4 regions of the Pantoea sp. E2023-21 genome follow, and region 1 is predicted to be linked to each of the others. Evidence: predicted binding sites of a transcription regulator. Region 1 holds the regulator's gene; each other region holds the start of a gene.
The links. Region 1 encodes PurR, which represses purine synthesis genes. Its sites were predicted from a motif close to CANGCAAACGTTTGCNTG; they were not measured.

Region 1 (5,146 bases):
TGATGTCGCAGCCGCCGACCAGCTCACCATCAACCCACAGCTGCGGGAAGGTTGGCCAGTTCGCGTATTTTGGCATTTCAGCACGGATATCCGGGTTCTGCAGAATGTCCACATAGGCGAAACGCTCGCCGCATGCGGAAAGCGCCTGCACGGCCTGCGCCGAGAAACCGCAGCTTGGCAGCTTCGGAGAACCTTTCATGTACAGCAGAATCGGGTTTTCTGCGATCTGACGCTGAATTTTTTCAACAGTACTCATTATTGCCTTCCTTAATCCTTCACTTCGTGTTTGTTTATTGTAGCGATTTCGCTCCCGTACTGAAAACGGGATTTTGTGTTTGCGCCTGCTAATCGCCATGTTTGTTAAGTCAATTCATGACAAATAACATTTTCATATCATTAATTGGCATTAATAAATTAATAATTAGCAATAGTTTCGCTGGGTTAACCAGCTGAAATCGCTCATTTTTGCTACAGAATCAATCTGGTAACATATTAATGGAAAAAGGCCTTACCTTTTGGAAAAAAAGTGGATTAGAATTGCCTCGGCGCTGGTCACTTGATCAGATTTCTCTCACTTTGCCGCAGTCTGTGTTCATTCAGCCTGCTTAACCTGTAACCGGATTATGCGTCTACTAATTACGCTTTTCATACTGGCTTTAGCCCAACTGTTCTTTAATGTGGCTGCTGCATCTCCGCATGCACCCGTTAATGCCAGCTCGCTCAAAGCAGAGAAAAAGAGCGCACGTGAAGACGAGCGCCGCAAACGACGTCCGGTGAAAACCACCACAAAAAAATCGCGCCTGACTGCTGTCCAAAAATTCAAACTAAAAAAACAGACCAAAACAGAAACCGCGCTGCACAAAACCACCAGCAAAAAATCCCCGCTGAAACTTACCGCTAAGAAATACGGTCATCAACGCCTGGTGAAGAAATCTCCCGAAGTGGTGGTTGATGACGAAGCGGTTGCGCTTACCGGCATTAAAATGAGTAAGTCGCACCGCCAGCGTTATCAAAAAGCGCGTGAAACGGCGATGACCAAATTAATGGGGCAACTCGGTAAACCTTATCAATGGGGCGGCACCTCGCCACATACCGGTTTCGACTGCAGTGGATTGGTCTGGTACGCCTATAAAGATCTGGTGAAATTCAAATTTCCGCGCACCGCCAATGAGATGTATCACTTGCGTGATGCTTCCCCGATCAAACGTGAAATGCTGGAGAAAGGGGATCTGGTGTTCTTCCGCATTAACAATCGCGGCACCGCTGATCATGTTGGCGTTTATCTCGGCAACGGCAAATTCATTCAGTCGCCGCGTACCGGCAAAGATATTCAGATTAGCGCTTTGGGAGAGGATTACTGGCAGAAACACTATGTGGGCGCGCGTCGTATGATGACGCCAAAAACCATTCGCTAATTGTTGCGCAACAAACAGAAAAAAGCCGGATGCTGCACACAGCTCCGGCTTTTTTGTTAATGCATGATCGCGGTAAAACTGAAGGCGATAATCATCAACAGTGCGCCAACAGTGGTCATTAGCGCCAGCTTCAGGTCAGTATTCATCACAACTCCTTAGTCACACAATTAATGGGGTTAACGCGATTTTCGCACAGCAATCGGCAAAAATCTCGTGTTATCCGCGCGGGCTTGTTAGAATCGCCGCCTTTCGTTGCGCAACAGATTTTGCGCGTGCTGTATTTTCAGCATAATGAAGTGATTTCGTCTGCTATAACACCCCGTTTTGCCCGCCTTTTGGGCTGTAAAAGCGTTAGCAGACGCAAACGTTTAACAATATACTTATCAGTGAGTTGCGATAAGCCCAGGAGTACCATTTTCATGGCAACAATTAAAGATGTCGCAAAACGCGCAGGTGTCTCAACCACCACGGTTTCGCATGTCATCAACAAAACGCGTTTCGTTGCGGAAGAAACGCGTAACGCCGTATGGGAAGCGATCAAACAATTACACTACTCGCCAAGTGCCGTGGCGCGTAGTCTCAAAGTGAATCACACCAAAACCTTAGGTCTGCTGGCAACGTCCAGTGAAGCGCCCTATTTTGCTGAAATTATCGAAGCGGTGGAGAATCGTTGTTTCGAACGCGGCTATACGTTGATTCTCGGCAATGCGCACAACGATCTGCAAAAACAGCGCGCCTATCTGTCGATGATGGCGCAAAAGCGCGTCGATGGTTTGCTGGTGATGTGTTCTGAATATCCGGACGATTTACTGCAAATGTTGGAAGAGAACCGCAATATCCCGATGGTCGTCATGGATTGGGGTGCTTCGCGCGGTGATTTTACCGATACGGTGCAGGACAACGCGTTTCAAGGCGGCTATCTCGCCGGGCGTTATCTGATTGAACGTGGCCATCGCGATATTGGTGCCATCCCTGGCCAGATGGAGCGCAACACCGGCGGCGGACGTCACGCAGGATTTCTGCAGGCGATGAACGAAGCAGGCATTACAGTGCGCCCAGAATGGGTGGTTCAGGGCGACTTTGAACCTGAATCCGGTTATCAGGCAATGCAGCAGATTCTTAACCAGAAACAGCGCCCAACCGCCGTGTTCTGCGGCGGCGATATTATGGCGATGGGCGCAATTTGTGCCGCCGATGAGATGGGTTTGCGTGTACCGCAAGATATCTCGGTGATTGGTTACGATAACGTGCGCAACGCGCGCTATTTCACGCCTGCGCTGACCACCGTACACCAGCCTAAAGCCGAACTGGGTGAAAAAGCGCTGGAAATGCTGTTGGATCGCATCACCAGCAAACGTGAAGATCCACAAACCATCGAGGTTCAGCCTACGCTGATTGAACGTCGTTCAGTGGCGTACGGCCCATTCCGCGATTATCGCCGCTAAGCTGACACTTCGCTGAGCCATTCGTGGTTCAGCGTTTCAGCATCCCCCAGATAAGCCAGTAACCACTCAAGCGCCGGCGACGTGCGTTGTTCAGCCCAGCTGACGCAGCACGGACTATCAGGAAAGGCTTGCGGCAGCGACAGTTCGACCAATTTATGACTGTCCAGCAGCGGACGCGCCAAATGGCCCGGCACCATTCCAACGCACAATCCTGCCAACAAACACGCCATCCCGGTTTCCCATTCTGGCACCACCAGCCGCCGCTGATTATCTAGCGTCCAGGTCATACGGCGCGGCAATGCACGCGACGTATCTTCCAGCACCAGAGATGGCCACGCTCGCAACGTTTCATCATCCAGTTCAGTGCTGTTAACCAGTGGATGATCCGGGCTGACCACACAACGCCAATTCAGCGCGCCCATATCCTGAAACGCAAAACGTCCACCGACGGGAATTGCCTGCGTGGCGCCAATCGCGACATCTACCCGGCCATCGGCTAATGCATCCCACACTCCGTTAAACACTTCGTAGCTGATAATCAACTCCATATCGGGAAAATGACGATAGAAGTCCTTCACTAATTGCCGCGTGCGCTGCGGTTTTACAATGCAGTCAACCGCGATACTCAATTCACCGCGCCAGCCATTCGCCAGTTGTTGACACTGCCTACGCGTTGCCAGCATTTTTTTGATAACAGATCGCCCTTCACGAACGAAGTGCTCGCCGGCTGGTGTCATGACCACTTCGCGATGCTGGCGCTCAAACAGCGGTACCGCCAACCAGGTTTCCAGCTGACGCACGGTATAGCTGACGGCAGAAGGCACGCGATGCAGCTCCTGCGCGGCCGCGCTAAAACTGCCGGTGCGCGCCACGGCATCCACCACTTCAAGCGCATATTCTGACCACATATTTTTGCCTTCAAAAAATTTAACAGCTCCATGCAAATATTAGCGTTTCACAAAGCGCGTTGCATCCTTTTACACTCCCGGCGTTCAACCTGCCCAAAAGAGAATCAACATGTTGTCGTCTAAAGCATTTATGCCTTATCTCGCCGTGCTCAGCATGCTCGGCTTTCTTGCCACGGATATGTATTTACCCGCCTTTGGCGATATGCAGCGTGATTTTGCTAGCGCACCCGGCACTATCAGCGCCAGCTTAAGTCTGTTTCTCGGCGGTTTTGCCTGTGCACAGGTATTTTGGGGGCCGCTGTCGGATCGTTATGGACGTAAACCGATTTTACTGGCGGGTTTAGCCATCTTCGCCCTCGGCTGCCTGGGTATGCTTTGGGTAACCGACGTACGCCTGATGTTGGCGCTGCGCTTTGTGCAGGCCATTGGCGTGTGTGCTGCAGCCGTGAGCTGGCAGGCGTTGGTGGTAGATCACTATCCAAAAGCCAAAGCGAATAAAGTGTTTGCAACGATTATGCCGCTGGTTGCGCTGTCTCCTGCGCTGGCACCACTGCTTGGCGCCTGGCTTATCAGCCACTTCCACTGGCGCAGCATCTTTATCACGCTGACATTGGTCGCGGTGGTACTGCTGATCGGTACGCTGCAGTTAACGTCGGCTAAGCGCGAAAAAGTGGCCGGTGGTACACAACCTGGCTGGTTAACCTTACTGGGCACGCGCGTCTATAGCGGTAACGTCTTGATCTATTCTGCTTGCTCGGCGAGTTTCTTCGCCTGGCTGACGGGATCACCTTTCATTCTCGCCGCTGCTGGCCTGACACCGGGCGATATTGGCCTGAGTTATATTCCGCAGACTATTGCGTTTTTAATTGGCGGTTTTGGCTGTCGCACGCTGTTAAATCGTTATCAAGGTGCACAACTGTTGCCATGGTTGCTGGTGCTGTATAGCCTGAGCATCCTGAGCCTGTTTGTTATCGCCTTAATGCCTTCAGCGCCGCTGTTCGTATTACTCATGCCATTCTGCGGCATGGCGCTGGCCAATGGCGCGATCTATCCGATTGTGGTTGCCAGCGCATTAGCGCCCTTCCCGCACGCCACCGGCAAAGCGGCCGGATTACAGAACTTGTTCCAGTTAGGATTGTGCTTTGTCGCCAGCCTGTTGGTCTCTGCTGGCCTTGAGCAAGCGCTGTTTAACACGACTTTAGTGATGGTGGCCACCGTGGTACTGGCGTGGGCGGGGTTTGTCTGCCAGCGAGCAGTAAACGCACAAAGTGATATTGCCCACACTTCCCGTCCCTGCGAAGATAATCATTAAGGCAACGATTTTCGTTAGCAAACTAACGATCACCCGTTGAATATTGACCCACGTGAGCATATACTC
Region 2 (5,146 bases), 1.5 Mb from region 1:
TACAGCGTGCATTTGGCTGGCGTCTGGGGCGTTTTACGCACACCGGTCAGCGCGAGCTTTATCCGCTGGCGCTGCAAACCGCCGAACGTCAGGTGACGCATCGTCTGACGCTGGTCGGCAATGCGGCACAAACGCTGCATCCGATTGCTGGACAAGGCTTCAACCTTGGTCTGCGCGACGTGATGTCATTGGCAGAAACGCTGGCGGGCGCACATCGTCAGCAGCAGGATCCCGGCAGTTTCGCGGTATTGCAGCACTTTGCCGCGCGACGTCAGCCCGATCGTGCCGCCACCATTGGCGTCACCGACGGTTTAGTCCGACTGTTTGCTAACCGCTATGCGCCGTTGGTAGCAGGACGGAATCTTGGGCTGGTGGCGATGGACCATCTGCCTTGGCTACGAAATCCACTTGCCGCGCGCACGCTCGGCTGGGTTAAGCGTTAAGCACGAATTAAGGGGCAGCAATGCAAACTTTTGATGTGGCAATTGCCGGAGGCGGCATGGTAGGGTTGGCCGTCGCCTGCGGACTACAAGGCAGCGGCTTACGCGTTGCCGTGCTGGAAAAAGCACCCGAGCCACAGTTTGATCCGGCGGCAAATGCGTCGATTCGCGTCTCCGCCATCAACGCTGCCAGTGAACGCCTGCTACAAAAGCTTGATGTCTGGTCGAGCATTCTGGCTCTGCGGGCCAGCGCTTATCACGGCATGGAAGTGTGGGATCAGGACAGCTTCGGTTCTATTAGCTTTGATGATGAGCAGCAGGGTTTGTCGCATCTTGGCCATATTATTGAAAACGAGGTAATTCATAGCGCGTTGTGGCAGCGCGCCAGCCAGAGCAGCGATATCGCGCTGTTTGCCCCGGCGCAGTTGCAGCAAGTGGCATTTGGCGACAACGAAGCCTTCATTACGCTACAAGATGGCAGCATGATGAGCGCGCGTTTACTGGTTGCTGCCGACGGCGCGAATTCGTGGCTGCGCGATAAAGCCGATATTCCACTGACTTTCTGGGATTACGAGCATCACGCGTTGGTGGCGAACATCCGCACCGATATGCCGCATGATGCCATTGCGCGTCAGGTATTCCACGGCGACGGTATTCTGGCCTTCCTGCCGATGCAGGATCCTCACTTATGCTCAATCGTCTGGTCGCTCTCGCCGCAGGAAGCGGCGCGCGTGCAATCGATGCCGGAAGCGCTGTTTAATCAGCAGCTATCGGTAGCGTTTGATATGCGTCTTGGTCTGTGTCAGGTCGAGAGCGAACGTAAAACCTTCCCGCTGACGGCGCGTTATGCGCGCAACTTTGCTGCGCACCGTTTGGCGCTGGTCGGCGATGCCGCCCACACCATACATCCGCTGGCCGGACAAGGCGTGAATCTGGGCTTTATGGACGCGGCTGAACTGATAGGTGAAATTCGCCGACTTCATCAGGAAGGTAAAGACATTGGTCAGCACCTTTATCTGCGTCGCTATGAACGCAGCCGCAAGCATAGCGCGGCGATGATGCTGGCGGGGATGCAGGGTTTCCGTGAGCTGTTTGCCGGCACCCATCCAGCGAAAAAGCTGCTGCGTGATGTTGGCCTCAAGCTCGCCGATACTCTACCGGGCGTCAAACCGTTGATGCTGAAACAGGCGATGGGGTTAAACGATCTACCCCGCTGGATACGCTAATCACATCTGCCAACGGCGCCCAAATGGGCGCCGTTTTTCTTTGCTGCACCGCAATGATGCAGCGCTGCACCGCAATCGCGCCTCGTTTGATTTATTCTAATTTCACCCCTTAATTCGCATTAGATTAATTCATGTCTTGGCAATGTGAATGCCGGACCATTTCTTAATCCTGTGGCGTCTATTCCCTCATTTTGCTGCATGAAAGTAATTTAGTCGTATTTTGTGCGAGGCTAATCACAATAATGCAGTGATTTATGCTGGTGGCTGTTCGGTGGTTCGTTGAAAGGTGGTAGTGTTTCACCCTCGTTTTCCTCATGGTTAATTGCCGCATTAGGTGATAACTTCAGCATAAAGAGAACGTTTGCGTCCGCCTGTTAAGGCGACGCAGGCGCGTCACACTCACTTGTATTCACAGGATGGTTATGACTCAGCAAACGCCTCTATTCGAACAGCATCAGGCAAGCGGTGCGCGCATGGTGGACTTCCACGGTTGGATGATGCCGCTGCATTACGGCTCGCAAATGGATGAGCATCACGCGGTGCGTAACGATGCCGGCATGTTTGATGTTTCCCACATGACCATTGTCGATCTGCGCGGTGCGCGTACCCGCGAATTCCTGCGCTACTTGCTGGCCAATGATGTCGCCAAGCTAACCCAGCCAGGCAAAGCCCTCTACACCGGCATGTTAAATGCCTCCGCTGGCGTCATTGATGATTTGATTGTTTACTTTATGAGCGAAGATTTCTTCCGTCTGGTGGTCAACTCCGCCACGCGTGAGAAAGATTTGGCGTGGATCAAACAGCATGCACAGCCGTTCGGCGTGGAGCTAATTGAGCGTGACGATTTGGCGCTAATTGCGGTGCAGGGCCCGAACGCGCAGCAAAAAGCGCAAACGCTGTTCAGTGCCGCTCAGCGTGACGCCGTTGCTGGCATGAAGCCGTTCTTTGGCGTACAGGCGGAAAATCTGTTCATCGCGACCACCGGCTATACCGGCGAAGCGGGCTACGAGATTGCCATGCCTGCCACGGAAGCCGCGGCTTTCTGGCAGCAACTGTTGGCCGCAGGTGTTAAACCGGCGGGTCTGGGGGCACGTGACACGCTGCGCCTGGAAGCGGGCATGAACCTGTATGGTCAGGAGATGGATGAAGGCGTTTCGCCGCTGGCCGCCAACATGGGCTGGACTATCAGCTGGGAACCTTCCGACCGTGATTTCATCGGCCGTGACGCGCTGCAAGCACAGCGCGAAAAAGGCACCGAGAAGTTGGTTGGTCTGGTGATGACCGAAAAAGGGGTGTTACGTAACGGTTTGACTGTGCGTTTCACCGATGAACAAGGTCAACCGCAGCAAGGTATCATTACCAGTGGATCCTTCTCACCGACGCTGGGTTACAGCATCGCGCTGGCGCGAGTGCCAGCCGGAGTGGGTGAACAGGCGATTGTGGAAATCCGCAACCGTGAAATGCCCGTGAAAGTGACTAAACCGATTTTTGTTCGCGCCGGTAAGCCGGTCGCCCAGTAATTTTTTCAGGAGAAATGGCCAATGAGCAATGTGCCAAGTGAATTGAAATACCGCGATAGCCACGAGTGGGTCCGTAAAGAAGCCGACGGCACCTTCACTGTAGGTATCACTGAACACGCACAGGAACTGCTGGGCGATATGGTGTTTGTCGACCTGCCAGACGTTGGGGCGACTTTCGCTGCCGGTGATGACTGCGCTGTTGCAGAGTCGGTGAAAGCCGCGTCTGACATCTATGCGCCGCTGAGCGGTGAAATTGTTGCCGTAAATGACCAGCTGGGTGATTCACCAGAGTTAGTCAACAGCGCGCCGTACGCCGATGGTTGGCTGTTCCGCATCAAGGCCAGTGACGAGTCAGAACTCGACGCCATGCTGGATGCGGATGCCTACAAAGCCGCGATCGACGAGTAACCGGTAGTTGCAGAAGGTGGCGCGCTGCGCCGCCTTCTTTTTTATCTGCCTGATTTAACGCCATTTTTGTAACCCAGCCCGATTCAGGATTTACTGCAAATGACCCAGACTCTCAGCCAGCTTGAACACAACGGTGCTTTTATTGAGCGCCACATCGGTCCTACGCCGGAACAACAGGCCTTAATGCTGGAAGCGATCGGTGCCCGTTCGCTCTCCTCATTGATCAGTTCTATCGTGCCTGCCGACATCCAACTGCCAGGCCCGCCTGCAGTGGGCGACGCCGCGACCGAGCAGCAAGCGCTGGCAGAGCTGAAAGCCATTGCCAGTCAGAACCAACGCTACAAATCCTGGATCGGCATGGGCTACAGCGCGGTGATTACACCGCCGGTCATCCTGCGCAATATGCTGGAAAATCCAGGCTGGTACACCGCTTATACGCCGTATCAGCCGGAAGTGTCGCAGGGACGTCTTGAGGCGTTGTTGAACTTTCAAACCCTGACGCTGGACCTTACTGGTCTGGACATTGCATCTGCGTCACTGCTGGACGAAGCAACCGCGGCGGCTGAAGCGATGGCAATGGCCAAACGTGTCAGCAAGCTCAAAACCGCCACTAAATTCTTCATCGCCAATGACATCCACCCTCAGACGCTGGATGTGGTGCGCACCCGCGCAGAAACCTTTGGGTTTGAACTGATTATTGATAGCGCTGACAAGGCGCTGGATCACGACGATCTGTTCGGTGTGTTACTGCAACAGGTTGGCACCCACGGCGAAGTACATGATTACCGCTCACTGATCGCCGAGTTGAAAAGCCGCAAAGTGGTGGTGAGTGTGGCAGCTGATTTTATGGCGCTGGTGCAGTTAGAGGCGCCAGGCAAGCAGGGCGCAGATATCGTCTTCGGTTCTGCCCAGCGTTTCGGCGTGCCAATGGGCTACGGCGGACCACATGCTGCTTTCTTCGCTAGCCGCGATGAACATAAACGCTCGATGCCAGGCCGCATCATTGGTGTATCACGCGATGCGGCCGGTAATACCGCGCTACGCATGGCGATGCAAACCCGCGAGCAACATATCCGTCGTGAGAAGGCCAACTCCAACATCTGTACCTCGCAGGTGCTGCTGGCGAATATCGCTGGTCTCTATGCGGTGTATCACGGTCCGGTTGGTCTGAAACGCATTGCATCACGTATTCATCGTCTGACCAGCATTCTGGCCGCGGGCCTGCAAAATGGCGGCCTGAAGCTGCGCCACAACAGCTGGTTCGATACGCTGACGGTTGAAGTGAGCGATAAAGCGGCGGTGCTGAACCGTGCGCAGAGCTTTGGCGTCAACCTGCGCAGCGATATCCATAATGCCGTTGGCATAACGCTGGATGAAACCACGGCACGTGAAGATGTGCTGGCGCTGTTCGCGATTCTGCTGGGCGATGCACACGGCCAGGACATTGATGCGCTGGATGCAGCCGTAGCTGCGGAAAACAGTGCAATTCCGGCCGGTCAGGTGCGTGAGAGCGCTTTCCTGACGCATCCGGTGTTCAACCGTCATCACAGCG
Region 3 (5,146 bases), 1.8 Mb from region 1:
GACGCAAATCTGGACGCTACGCCAAAGCATTCTCAAGCTCACCGGTGAAACCAATAGCGGTATTGATTCACTGCGTTTGCATCCTGCGGCCGGACGGCTGCGCTCCACCGTATTTCCTGATATTCAGGCGGTGTGTGATGCCGAACCCACGCTGGTGTGGTCGTGCGCGCTGTCGCCCGGCACTGAACGCTTACACTTGTGGGAGATTGATGGCGCGCAGCAATGGCAAGCGCTGCGCGATGTCGAGATAAGCAAACCCAATATTGGCCCGCGCACCCTGCGCCTGACCAGCCTGGTCGCACCGCAAGAGATGGGACATCTGTAAAAAAGGCCGCTGAAGCGGCCTTTTCGTTTAGTGAGCGTCGATAAAGACGATTTTTAGCACGAACAACAGTGCAACCACCACCACACACGGGCTGATTTCACGCCAGCGACCGGTTCCCAACTTCATCACGCAGTAAGAGATAAAGCCCAGCGCGATACCTTCGGTGATCGAGAAGCTGAAGGGCATCATTGCCGCAGTAACGAATGCCGGCACCGCTTCGGTGAGATCATCCCACTGCACGCGTGACAGCGACGCCGTCATCAACACACCAACGTAAATCAGCGCACCTGCCGCCGCATAAGAGGGCACCATCGCCGCCAGCGGTGACAGGAACATCACCAGCAGGAACAGCATCCCCGTGATCACCGCCATCAAGCCGGTACGACCGCCGATCGCCACGCCAGATGAGCTTTCAATGTAGGCCGTCACCGATGAGGTACCGATCAGCGAACCGGTCACCGAACTGATGCTATCGACGTACAGCGCCTGCTTCATGCGCGGGAAAGTGCCTTTCTCGTCGGTGAGGCCAGCTTTATCGGTCACGCCAATCAGCGTGCCAGAGGAGTCGAACAGGTTGACCAGCATAAATGAGAAGATCACACCCGCCATACCGATGTTGAACGCGCCTTTAATATCGACCTGCCCCACAACGGAAGTGATAGCAGGCGGAGCCGCGAACACGCCGCTGAATTTCACATCGCCAATCATCAGGCCGAGCGCGGTTGTTACCACAATCGATACCAGCACCGCTGCATGGATGTTGCGCGAAGCCAGAATCGCGATGATAAAGAAACCGAGCGCTCCGAGCAGCACACTGTGCGAGGTTAGATTGCCAACGGCAACAATCGTGTCAGCGTTCGGCACGATGATCCCGGCATTTTTCAGTCCCATCATGGCGATAAACAGGCCGATACCGGCGGTGATGCCAACGCGCAGGCTCAGCGGAATATTGGCAATCATCCAGTAGCGCACGCGCAGCAGGGTGAGGATCAACAGACCCAGCGCGCCCCAGAAAATCGCGCCCATGCCAATCTGCCACGAATAGCCCATCGCACCGACCACCACAAAGGCGAAGAAGGCGTTCAGGCCCATCGCTGGCGCCAATGCCACCGGCAAGTTCGCCACCAGGCCCATCAGGATGCTGCCGAACGCGGCAATCAAGCAGGTAGTGACAAACACTGCCTGCGTATCCATGCCCGCCACACCGAGAATTTGCGGGTTAACAAAAACGATGTACACCATCGTCAGGAAAGTCGTGCAACCGGCAATCACTTCGGTGCGCACGGTGGTTCCGTGTTCCTGCAGTTTGAAGATCCGCTGCAAAAGGCCCTGATTTATCATTCCACTGTTCCGATGAAAAATTTTATCGCCGCGTATCGTATAGAGTTTAGCGCGGCAAAACACTGATTTTTCGCAACCGGTTGCTCAGGGTCGCTTTCTGCGCTCAGTGCGCTAGAGTGTCAGCTTATTGTTTAACAAAAGGATGATGTGCGATGTCGGTTGAATGTATTTTTTGATTGCGACGGCACGCTGGTCGACAGCGAAGTGATCTGTACGCAATCTTACGTCAACACCTTTGCCCGCTACGGTATTGAATGCTCTCTACAGCAGATGTTTGAGCAGTATAAAGGGGTCAAGCTTTACGACATCATCCGCGATGTTGCGGCAGCACATCAGGTTGAGTTGCCGCTCGAAGAAGTGGAAGCCGCCTATCGCGCCGAAGTGGCGCGATTGTTTGATCTCGATTTGCAGCCGATTACCGGTGCCAAAGCGCTGGTGGAGCGCGTGAAAGTGCCGATGTGCGTGGTTTCAAACGGTACGGTTAAGAAGATGCAACATTCGCTGGGATTAACCGGCATGCTGCCGTATTTCGAAGAGAAGCTGTACAGCGGTTATGACATTAACCACTGGAAGCCAGATCCAGAGCTGATGTATCACGCCGCCGAGCAGATGCAGGTGCCGATTGAGAAGTGCATTCTGGTGGATGATTCCGAGGCAGGCGCACGCGCGGGCATCGCGGCCGGGATTCCGGTGTTTTACTACTGCGCCGATGCGCACAATCCTGAGTTAGATCATCCGCTGGTGACGCGCTTTGACGATATGGCGCAATTGCCGGATCTGTGGCGTGCGCGCGGCTGGGATTTGGTGGGATAGTGCGGTGTTCAGCCAGGTCGGCATAAATGCCGACCCTACGTTCGTGCACTCTTCAATTGTAGGGTCGCCATCCATGGCGACCACCAACATTAGCCAATCGCCCCCAGCGAATCCTCGTTGCTCTGCTTCTTCGGCAGCAGGAACAGCGTGGCGGCGATATCCAGCAGATAAATCAGTGCCAGCAGCGTAATCGCGGCGGTAAAGGAGATGTTGGTCGCCAGCAAACCAATCACCAGCGGACCAAAGCCACCCACGCCGCGTCCGAGGTTGAACAACACGTTCTGCGCCGTGGCGCGGGCCTGCGTCGGGAAGGTGTCAGAAATCAGCGCGCCGTAGCCGCCAATCATGCCGTTCACAAACATCCCCATCAGCGCGCCGGTAAACAGCATCACCGTGGGATCGCGCAGCTGCGCATACACCACCACCATCACCACCGCGCCGAACTGGTACAGCAGGAAGATTTTCCAGCGTGCGAAGCGATCGGCCAGCACGCCAAACAGCCAGATACCGAATGTCATGCCGACGACCGTTACCGCCGTCCACACGCCAGATTTTGTCAGGCTGAAGCCAAAGTTGGATGACAGATAGCTCGGCATCCAGATCATCAGCCCGTAATAACCAAAGTTTTGCACTGAGCAAAGGATGAATATCCCCAGACTGGCTTTGCTGGTCGCGCGATCGGCGAACAGCAATTTACTACGCGCAGCGAAAGAGAGCTGCGGCGTTTTCTCAACGTGGCGGGTAAAGCCTTCCGGCTCGCCCATGCTGCGACGAATCACAAATGACACCAGCGCCGGTAACAAACCAACGAGAAACATCCCGCGCCAGCCAATCACGCTCAGCAGCGGCGGCGTAATAAAGGCCGCCAGCAGCACACCAAGCTGCCAGCCAATGCCCACCCACGCTGAGGCGCGGTTGCGCTTCTCTTTCGGCCAGGCTTCAGCGATCAGCGCCATGCCGATGCCGAACTCACCGCCTAATCCCACGCCCGCCAGTGTGCGATACGCCAGTAGATCCCAATAACCTTGCGCCACTGCACACAGCCCGGTGAAAACCGAGAACACTAAAATAGTGACGGTAAGAATGCGAATGCGGCCATAGCGATCGCTGAGATGACCAAACACGATGCCGCCGATCACTGCGCCGATCAGCGTCCAGGTGACCAGGGAACCGGCCTGAGAAGGATCGAGCGCCAGCGAAACGCTGATCGCTGGCAGCATAAAGCCGAGAATCAGCAGATCAAATCCGTCCATCGCGTAGCCGCTGATGGCAGCCAGCATCGCTTTTGCCGGTGTAATGGCTTGTTTTTTAGGGAGTGGGGAGGACATGCAGCAGCACCTTGCAGAAAAAAGTGCGCCAAGTATAAAGAGAGGGAATCGCCGAGAACAGACAGAATTTAAGCAGGCAGCCCGTTAACCACAGTGGCAACGGGCCGCTAAAGCATCAATCAAGAGGGTTTATTGCTGCCGTCATCGCCCGATAGCAGTTCATCCAGCTTGTCGCCGCCCACATGGCGGAAATCCTGACCTTTGACGAAATAGAAGATAATTTCGCAGATGTTCTGGCAGCGATCGCCGATACGCTCAATGGCGCGTGCGCAGAACAGCGCGGTCAACACGCTTGGGATAGTGCGCGGATCTTCCATCATGTACGTCATCAGCTGACGCACGATGCCTTCGTACTCTTTATCTACCTTCTTATCTTCGCGATAGATTTTGATGGCTTCGTTCAGATCCATGCGCGCAAATGCATCCAGCACATCATGGAGCATCTGCACGGTATGATGCCCAAGCGCTTCGAGGCTCACCAGCAGCGGCAGGTGCTGCTGGCTGAACTTCTCCAGCGCGGTGCGGCTGATTTTCTCTGCCACGTCACCAATGCGTTCCAGCTCAGAAATGGTCTTAATGATCGCCATCACCAGCCGCAAATCGCTGGCGGTGGGTTGGCGCTTAGCGATGATGCGCACGCAGGCTTCATCAATCTCCACTTCCATCATGTTGACCTTCTGGTCGCCGTCAATGACGTGACGTGCCAGCTCGCCATCCTGATTGTGCATCGCGGTGATGGCATCCATCAGCTGCTTCTCAACCATGCCACCCATGATCATCACTTGCGTGCGAATGTGCTCCAGCTCCGCATTGAACTGACCGGAGATGTGTTTGTTCAGATTTAAATTATCCATGTGCGTCTCCTGAATCAGCCGTAACGACCGGTGATGTAATCTTCGGTCTGCTTCTGTGCGGGCTTAGTGAACAAGGTATCGGTATCGCTAAACTCAATCAGCTCGCCCAGATACATAAAAGCGGTATGGTCAGAACAACGCGCGGCCTGCTGCATGTTGTGGGTAACAATCACCACGGTGTAATCCTGCTTCAGCTCGGTGATCAGCTCTTCGATACGACCGGTAGAGATAGGATCCAACGCTGAACACGGCTCATCCAGCAGCAGCACTTCCGGACGAATCGCGATGCCGCGGGCGATACACAAACGTTGCTGCTGGCCGCCGGAAAGACTGTAACCGCTCTGATGCAGCTTGTCTTTGGTTTCATTCCACAGCGCGGCTTTGGTCAGCGCCCACTGCACGCGTTCATCCATATCGGCACGCGACAGCTTTTCAAACAGACGCACGCCAAAAGCGATGTTGTCGTAGATCGACATTGGGAACGG
Region 4 (5,146 bases), 720 kb from region 1:
ACGGCCTGCATTTTGAGGCGGTAATGCAGGCGATTCGCCTCGGCTTTACTTCCGTGATGTTTGATGGTTCCACGCTGAGCTACGACGAAAACGTCCGCCAGACGCGGGAAGTGGTAAAAATGTGCCACGCGCTCGGCGTCTCGGTTGAAGCCGAACTCGGCGCGGTGGGCGGTGATGAAGGCGGTGCGCTGTTTGGTGAGGCCGATAGCGATAAATTCACCGATCCGGCGCAGGCGGCCGAGTTTGTTCGCGCCACCGGCATTGATTGCCTGGCGGTGGCGATTGGCAATGCACATGGCAAGTACAAAGGCGAACCGAAGCTCGACTTCGACCGACTGGCGGCGATCCGTTCTACGGCCGGCATTCCGCTGGTGCTGCATGGCGGCTCTGGCATTAGTGATGCGGATTTCCGCCGTGCCGTCAGCCTTGGCATTAACAAAATTAACTTCTACACCGGCATGTCGCAGGCGGCGCTCGGCGCGATTGAAGCGCAGATCACCCAGCGTGATGCGCGCTACGACTCCTTTGCCGAGTTGTTGATGGCGGTGGAGCGCGATATCGCCAACGTCGTCGCGCAGCAGATGCAGGTATTTGGCAGCGCCGGGAGGGCCTGAGATGGGAGCGCGTAACGGCATCATCGGTGCCGGCAGCATGCTGGTGGACCACGTGCAGCGCATCAGCCACTGGCCGGAACAGGGCTGGCTGACGGAAATTCAGCACAGCGAGAAATGCAGCGGCGGCGCGGCGCTCAACGTGCTATTTACGCTGGCGCGTATGCAGGTGCATCTGCCGCTGGCGGGGATTGGCATGATTGGTGAGGACAGCGACGGCGACTACATCCTGCAACTGCTCGACGATCACCATATCGATCGCCACTTTGTGCAACGCACCGCGAGTAGCAACACGGCGATGACGCAGGTGATGACCGCGCCGGACGGCCAGCGCACCTTTTTCCATGCGCGCGGTGCCAATGGCAAGCTCGATCTGGCCCATTTTGCTGACGTCTCCACATCCCATCGCATCTTCCATCTGGGTTATTTGCTGCTGCTGGATAGTCTCGATGTGCCCGACGACGAATACGGTACGCGCAGCGCACGGTTGCTGGCGCAAATGCAGCAGCGTGGCTATCTCACTTCACTCGATTTGGTAACACGCGTGGGCGAATATCGACCGCTGGTCGTTCCTGCGCTGCGCTGGCTCGATTATCTGGTGATTAACGAACTGGAGGCGCAATCACTCACTGGCGTCAGTTTGCGTACACCGCAAGGACTGGCTGCGCCCGCCGCGTTTGCCGAGGCGGCGACGTGGTTGCTGCAGCAAGGCGTGCGCCAGCGTGTGGTGATTCATGCGCCGGAAGGTGCGTGGGGCCAGCAAGCGGACGGAGAAGGGCGCTGGCAACCGGCATGGTGCATGGCGCCAGGAGAGATTGTGGGCAGCGTCGGGGCGGGCGATGCGTTTTGCGCCGGTGTGCTCTATGCCAGCCATGAAGGCTGGTCACTAACGGAAACGCTGAAGCTGGCGCACACCAGCGCCTGTTTTAATCTGCATGCAGCAAACGCGCTGGACGGCACGCGGCCTTTAGCCGAGATGCAGCGCTGGATGGATCAGGCGATTTGCGTTTCGCGCGCTGAAGAGGCAGGGCGCATCACATCGGCGGAAAAGACGTAGCCGAGGCCGCGAATGGTGCGGATCAGGCTCGGTTGATGCGGATTAACTTCGATCTTACGTCGTAGCCGCATAATCAGCACATCAATGGTGCGATCAAATACTTCCAGGCTCTCACTGTGCGTGAGCTCAAGCAGCTGATCGCGGGTTAATACTTTACGCGCATGTGCCACCAGTGCACGCAGCAGTGTGTATTCACCTTGCGTCAGCGGTACACTTTCACGCTGCGGGTTGAACAGCTGGCAGCGCGCATCGTCCAGTCGCCAGCCGTTAAATTGCCAACCCTCATTCTGCAACGTTTCAGGCTGTACCAGTCGACCGCAGCGCCGTAATGCGGCCCGCGCCCGCGCAACCACCACGCGCGGGTTAAAAGGCTTGGCGATGTAGTCATCTGCACCCATTTCGAGCCCCACCACCATATCCGCTTCCGAACCCATGCCGGTCAACATGATCACCAGCAGGTCGGGACGCTGTCGCTGTATCTGTTGCAGTACCAGCAGGCCGTTGGTGTCTGGCAGCATCATATCCAGCATCACCAGCGAAATGTCTGGATGTAACGCTATCAGCGCCAGCGCATCTTTGCCCTGGTGGCAGCTATAAACGGTGAACACATGCTCGTTCAACACATCGTGCAGCAGTTCGCATACTGCACGGTCATCATCAACCACCAGAATCGCGGGCTTCATGGACGCGCCTCTTTTGTTACGAAAGGGTTAAAAGCAGTGTAACCCGATGTTTTTTACCTGCTGATTCAGCCCGCAGAAACGTGAGCGCCATCGCCTGTCAGAGTGCGAAAGCGTGCAGTGCAGCAATATTTTGATGTGAGAATCGCCGATGGGAAAACGATTGCGCGGCGCTGGTGCAATGCACCATAATCGCGCCTCGTTCTGGTTCAGAATTATCCTAACCGCTACGGCAATTAGAAACGTAATCGATTGCGTAGGGGAGTGGCATAGCTATTGCTATATGGACAGGGGAAAGCGGAAGGTTTTACCACCTTTTGTCCCGTTTGCTTCGCTTTCAAAACAACAATAAGCATGTAAACCACATTGGCAAGGAGCGCGCGCATTCGTGCCGACTCCGCTCATGAGAGATGATGATGTTAGAAAAACTCTTCAAACTTAAAGCGCACAACACCACGGTGCGTACCGAAATCATTGCGGGTATTACCACCTTCCTGGCAATGGCCTACATCCTGTTTGTGAACCCGAGCATTCTCGGTGCAACCGGCATGGATAAAGGTGCGGTCTTCGTGGCGACCTGTCTGGCGGCGGCGATTGGCTGCGTGTTAATGGGCTTGATCGCTAACTATCCGATCGCGCTCGCACCGGGCATGGGCCTCAACGCCTTCTTTACGTATACCGTGGTTTTGCATATGGGATACACGTGGCAAGTCGCGCTGGGTGCGGTGTTCTTGTCGGCAGTGATCTTCTTTGCCATGTCGCTTTTCAAAATTCGTGAGTGGATTATTAACAGCATTCCGCTGCCGCTGCGTGCCGGTATTGGTGCCGGCATCGGCCTCTTCCTGGCGATTATCGCTCTGGAAGGCGCGGGTATCGTGGTGGATAACCCGGCCACACTGGTTGGCCTGGGCGATCTGACTAAACCGGGCCCGCTGCTGGCGCTGCTGGGCTTCTTCATCATTGTGGTGCTGGAAGCGCGTCGCGTTACTGGCGCGGTGCTGATTGGCATTCTGGTGGTGACGTTCATTTCTATGGGCATCGGCCTGACACCGTTTGGCGGCGTGTTCTCCGCTCCGCCTTCCATCGCACCGACCTTTATGCAGCTGGATATCGCAGGGGCCTTTAACGTCGGTCTGGTCAGCGTGATCTTCGCCTTCCTGTTCGTGGACGTGTTCGACAACACCGGCACCTTGCTGGGTGTGACCAAGCGCGCCGGTCTGGCGGATGAGCAGGGCAACGTGCCGAAAATGGGCCGTGCGCTGATCGCCGATAGCGCCGCTGCGCTGTTTGGTTCGCTGCTCGGTACCTCAACCACCACCAGCTATGTGGAGTCTGCTGCAGGCGTCAGTGCCGGTGGCCGCACCGGTTTGACGGCGATTGTGGTAGCGATTCTGTTCCTGCTCAGCCTGTTCTTCTCGCCGTTGGCGGGCAGCGTGCCGGTTTATGCTACGGCACCTGCGTTATTGTTTGTTGCGGTGCTAATGGCATCAGGTCTGGCGGATATCGACTGGAAAGACATCACCACGGCGGCACCGGTTACCGTCACTGCGTTGACCATGCCACTGACCTACTCCATTGCCAACGGCATTGCGTTCGGTTTCATCACCTGGACGGTGGTGAAACTGCTAAGCGGCCGTACCAAAGAGGTCAACCCGGCGCTAATCATTCTGTCGATTCTGTTTGTCATCAAGCTGGGCTGGCTGAGCGCCTAATCCGGGCTTAACGGAAGCCCGCTCGGGCTTCCGTGTCTGCTATTGCATCCCTTCGCTTATTTTCTGCGTGACTCCTCGCAATCCTTTTTGATGCTCACTTCTTTTCCGTCTCGTGCCGGCCTACGCTCTGCATGTTGTTTACACCTGCCTGCAAAAAATGGGCTGTGAATGGCGGGATCGTGGAATGTTAACGCTGCATAAATCTGTTTCACTGACTGGGTGGTGGACGGATTGAAAGAAAGCGATGGAAGAGGATTCGGTGATGGATTACCCCATTAGCAATACAACTCGTGTGTTCCCACCGCTAATTTTTGACGTTGGTAACAAAGGAGATCATCAAATGGAACAAGTAATCAAACGGGTTGAACAGCTGGAAAAAACCACCCAGCAGATTCAGATGGATGTTGCGGTGCTAACGGCGCGTTCAGAACATTTTGCCACCAAAGCGGATATCGAAAAGGTGCGAGCCGAGCAGGGGGCAATGCGTGTCGAGATTATGGGCGAGCTCGGGGCGCTTGAACAACGTATCGATAAAAAGTTTGAGCGGATGGAAGAGAAATTCGACCAGAAATTCGAGAGAATTGATAATAAGTTCGACAAATTAGATGCGCGATTCGAAAGGATTGATGAGAAGTTCGAAAGGATTGATGAGAAGTTCGAAAGAGTTGATCAAAGATTTAATCAGCTGGAAGAAAAAATATCGGCCTTTAATAACAGCCTAACCTGGAAAATCATGTTACCGACAGGCCTTCTGGTGTTGGCGTGGTTTGTTCAGAATATTGTTTTGAAGATGTCATGACGCGCTTTGCTGCACGGTTCCGGCCCTCAGGGGCCGGAACGCATCATGATTACCTAAACGGCGGCTCGTTGAAGGTTCTGAGCTTCCTCGAGTGCAGCTTATCGCCTTCGGCACGCAGCAGTTCAACCGCGCAGATGCCGATTTGTAAGTGCTCGGAAATCGCGCCCTCATAGAAGCGGTTTGCCTGGCCCGGTAGCTTGATCTCGCCGTGCAGAGGTTTATCGGATACGCACAGCAAGGTTCCATACGGCACGCGGAAGCGATAGCCCTGTGCAGCGATGGTGGCG

Region 2: gcvT (glycine cleavage system aminomethyltransferase GcvT) is a predicted target of PurR. The motif match lies at 2,017-2,034, and genes of this name have one in related genera.
Region 3: ACRQ84_RS15305 (NCS2 family permease) is a predicted target of PurR. The motif match lies at 1,736-1,753, and genes of this name have one in related genera.
Region 4: ACRQ84_RS07830 (NCS2 family permease) is a predicted target of PurR. The motif match lies at 2,501-2,518, and genes of this name have one in related genera.

Annotation. Positions count from the first base shown of each region.
Region 1 is NZ_CP195344.1:916,169-921,314, reverse strand. Features, by position in the region: gene ACRQ84_RS04430 (Grx4 family monothiol glutaredoxin) at 1-259, opposite strand, end outside; gene ACRQ84_RS04425 (C40 family peptidase) at 624-1,415, shown strand; gene ACRQ84_RS04420 (cytochrome bd-I oxidase subunit CydH) at 1,472-1,561, opposite strand; gene purR (HTH-type transcriptional repressor PurR) at 1,835-2,860, shown strand; gene punR (DNA-binding transcriptional activator PunR) at 2,857-3,768, opposite strand; gene punC (purine nucleoside transporter PunC) at 3,878-5,080, shown strand.
Region 2 is NZ_CP195344.1:2,391,631-2,396,776, reverse strand. Features, by position in the region: gene ubiH (2-octaprenyl-6-methoxyphenyl hydroxylase) at 1-443, shown strand, start outside; gene ubiI (FAD-dependent 2-octaprenylphenol hydroxylase) at 464-1,666, shown strand; gene gcvT (glycine cleavage system aminomethyltransferase GcvT) at 2,089-3,186, shown strand; gene gcvH (glycine cleavage system protein GcvH) at 3,208-3,594, shown strand; gene gcvP (aminomethyl-transferring glycine dehydrogenase) at 3,694-5,146, shown strand, end outside.
Region 3 is NZ_CP195344.1:3,247,169-3,252,314, reverse strand. Features, by position in the region: gene ACRQ84_RS15310 (4'-phosphopantetheinyl transferase family protein) at 1-325, shown strand, start outside; gene ACRQ84_RS15305 (NCS2 family permease) at 353-1,666, opposite strand; partial or broken gene yieH (6-phosphogluconate phosphatase) at 1,819-2,479, shown strand; gene ACRQ84_RS15295 (MFS transporter) at 2,569-3,807, opposite strand; gene phoU (phosphate signaling complex protein PhoU) at 3,927-4,661, opposite strand; gene pstB (phosphate ABC transporter ATP-binding protein PstB) at 4,676-5,146, opposite strand, start outside.
Region 4 is NZ_CP195344.1:1,636,367-1,641,512, reverse strand. Features, by position in the region: gene ACRQ84_RS07845 (ketose 1,6-bisphosphate aldolase) at 1-614, shown strand, start outside; gene ACRQ84_RS07840 (carbohydrate kinase family protein) at 616-1,668, shown strand; gene ACRQ84_RS07835 (response regulator) at 1,605-2,351, opposite strand; gene ACRQ84_RS07830 (NCS2 family permease) at 2,762-4,060, shown strand; gene ACRQ84_RS07825 (hypothetical protein) at 4,323-4,859, shown strand; gene ACRQ84_RS07820 (AMP nucleosidase) at 4,909-5,146, opposite strand, start outside.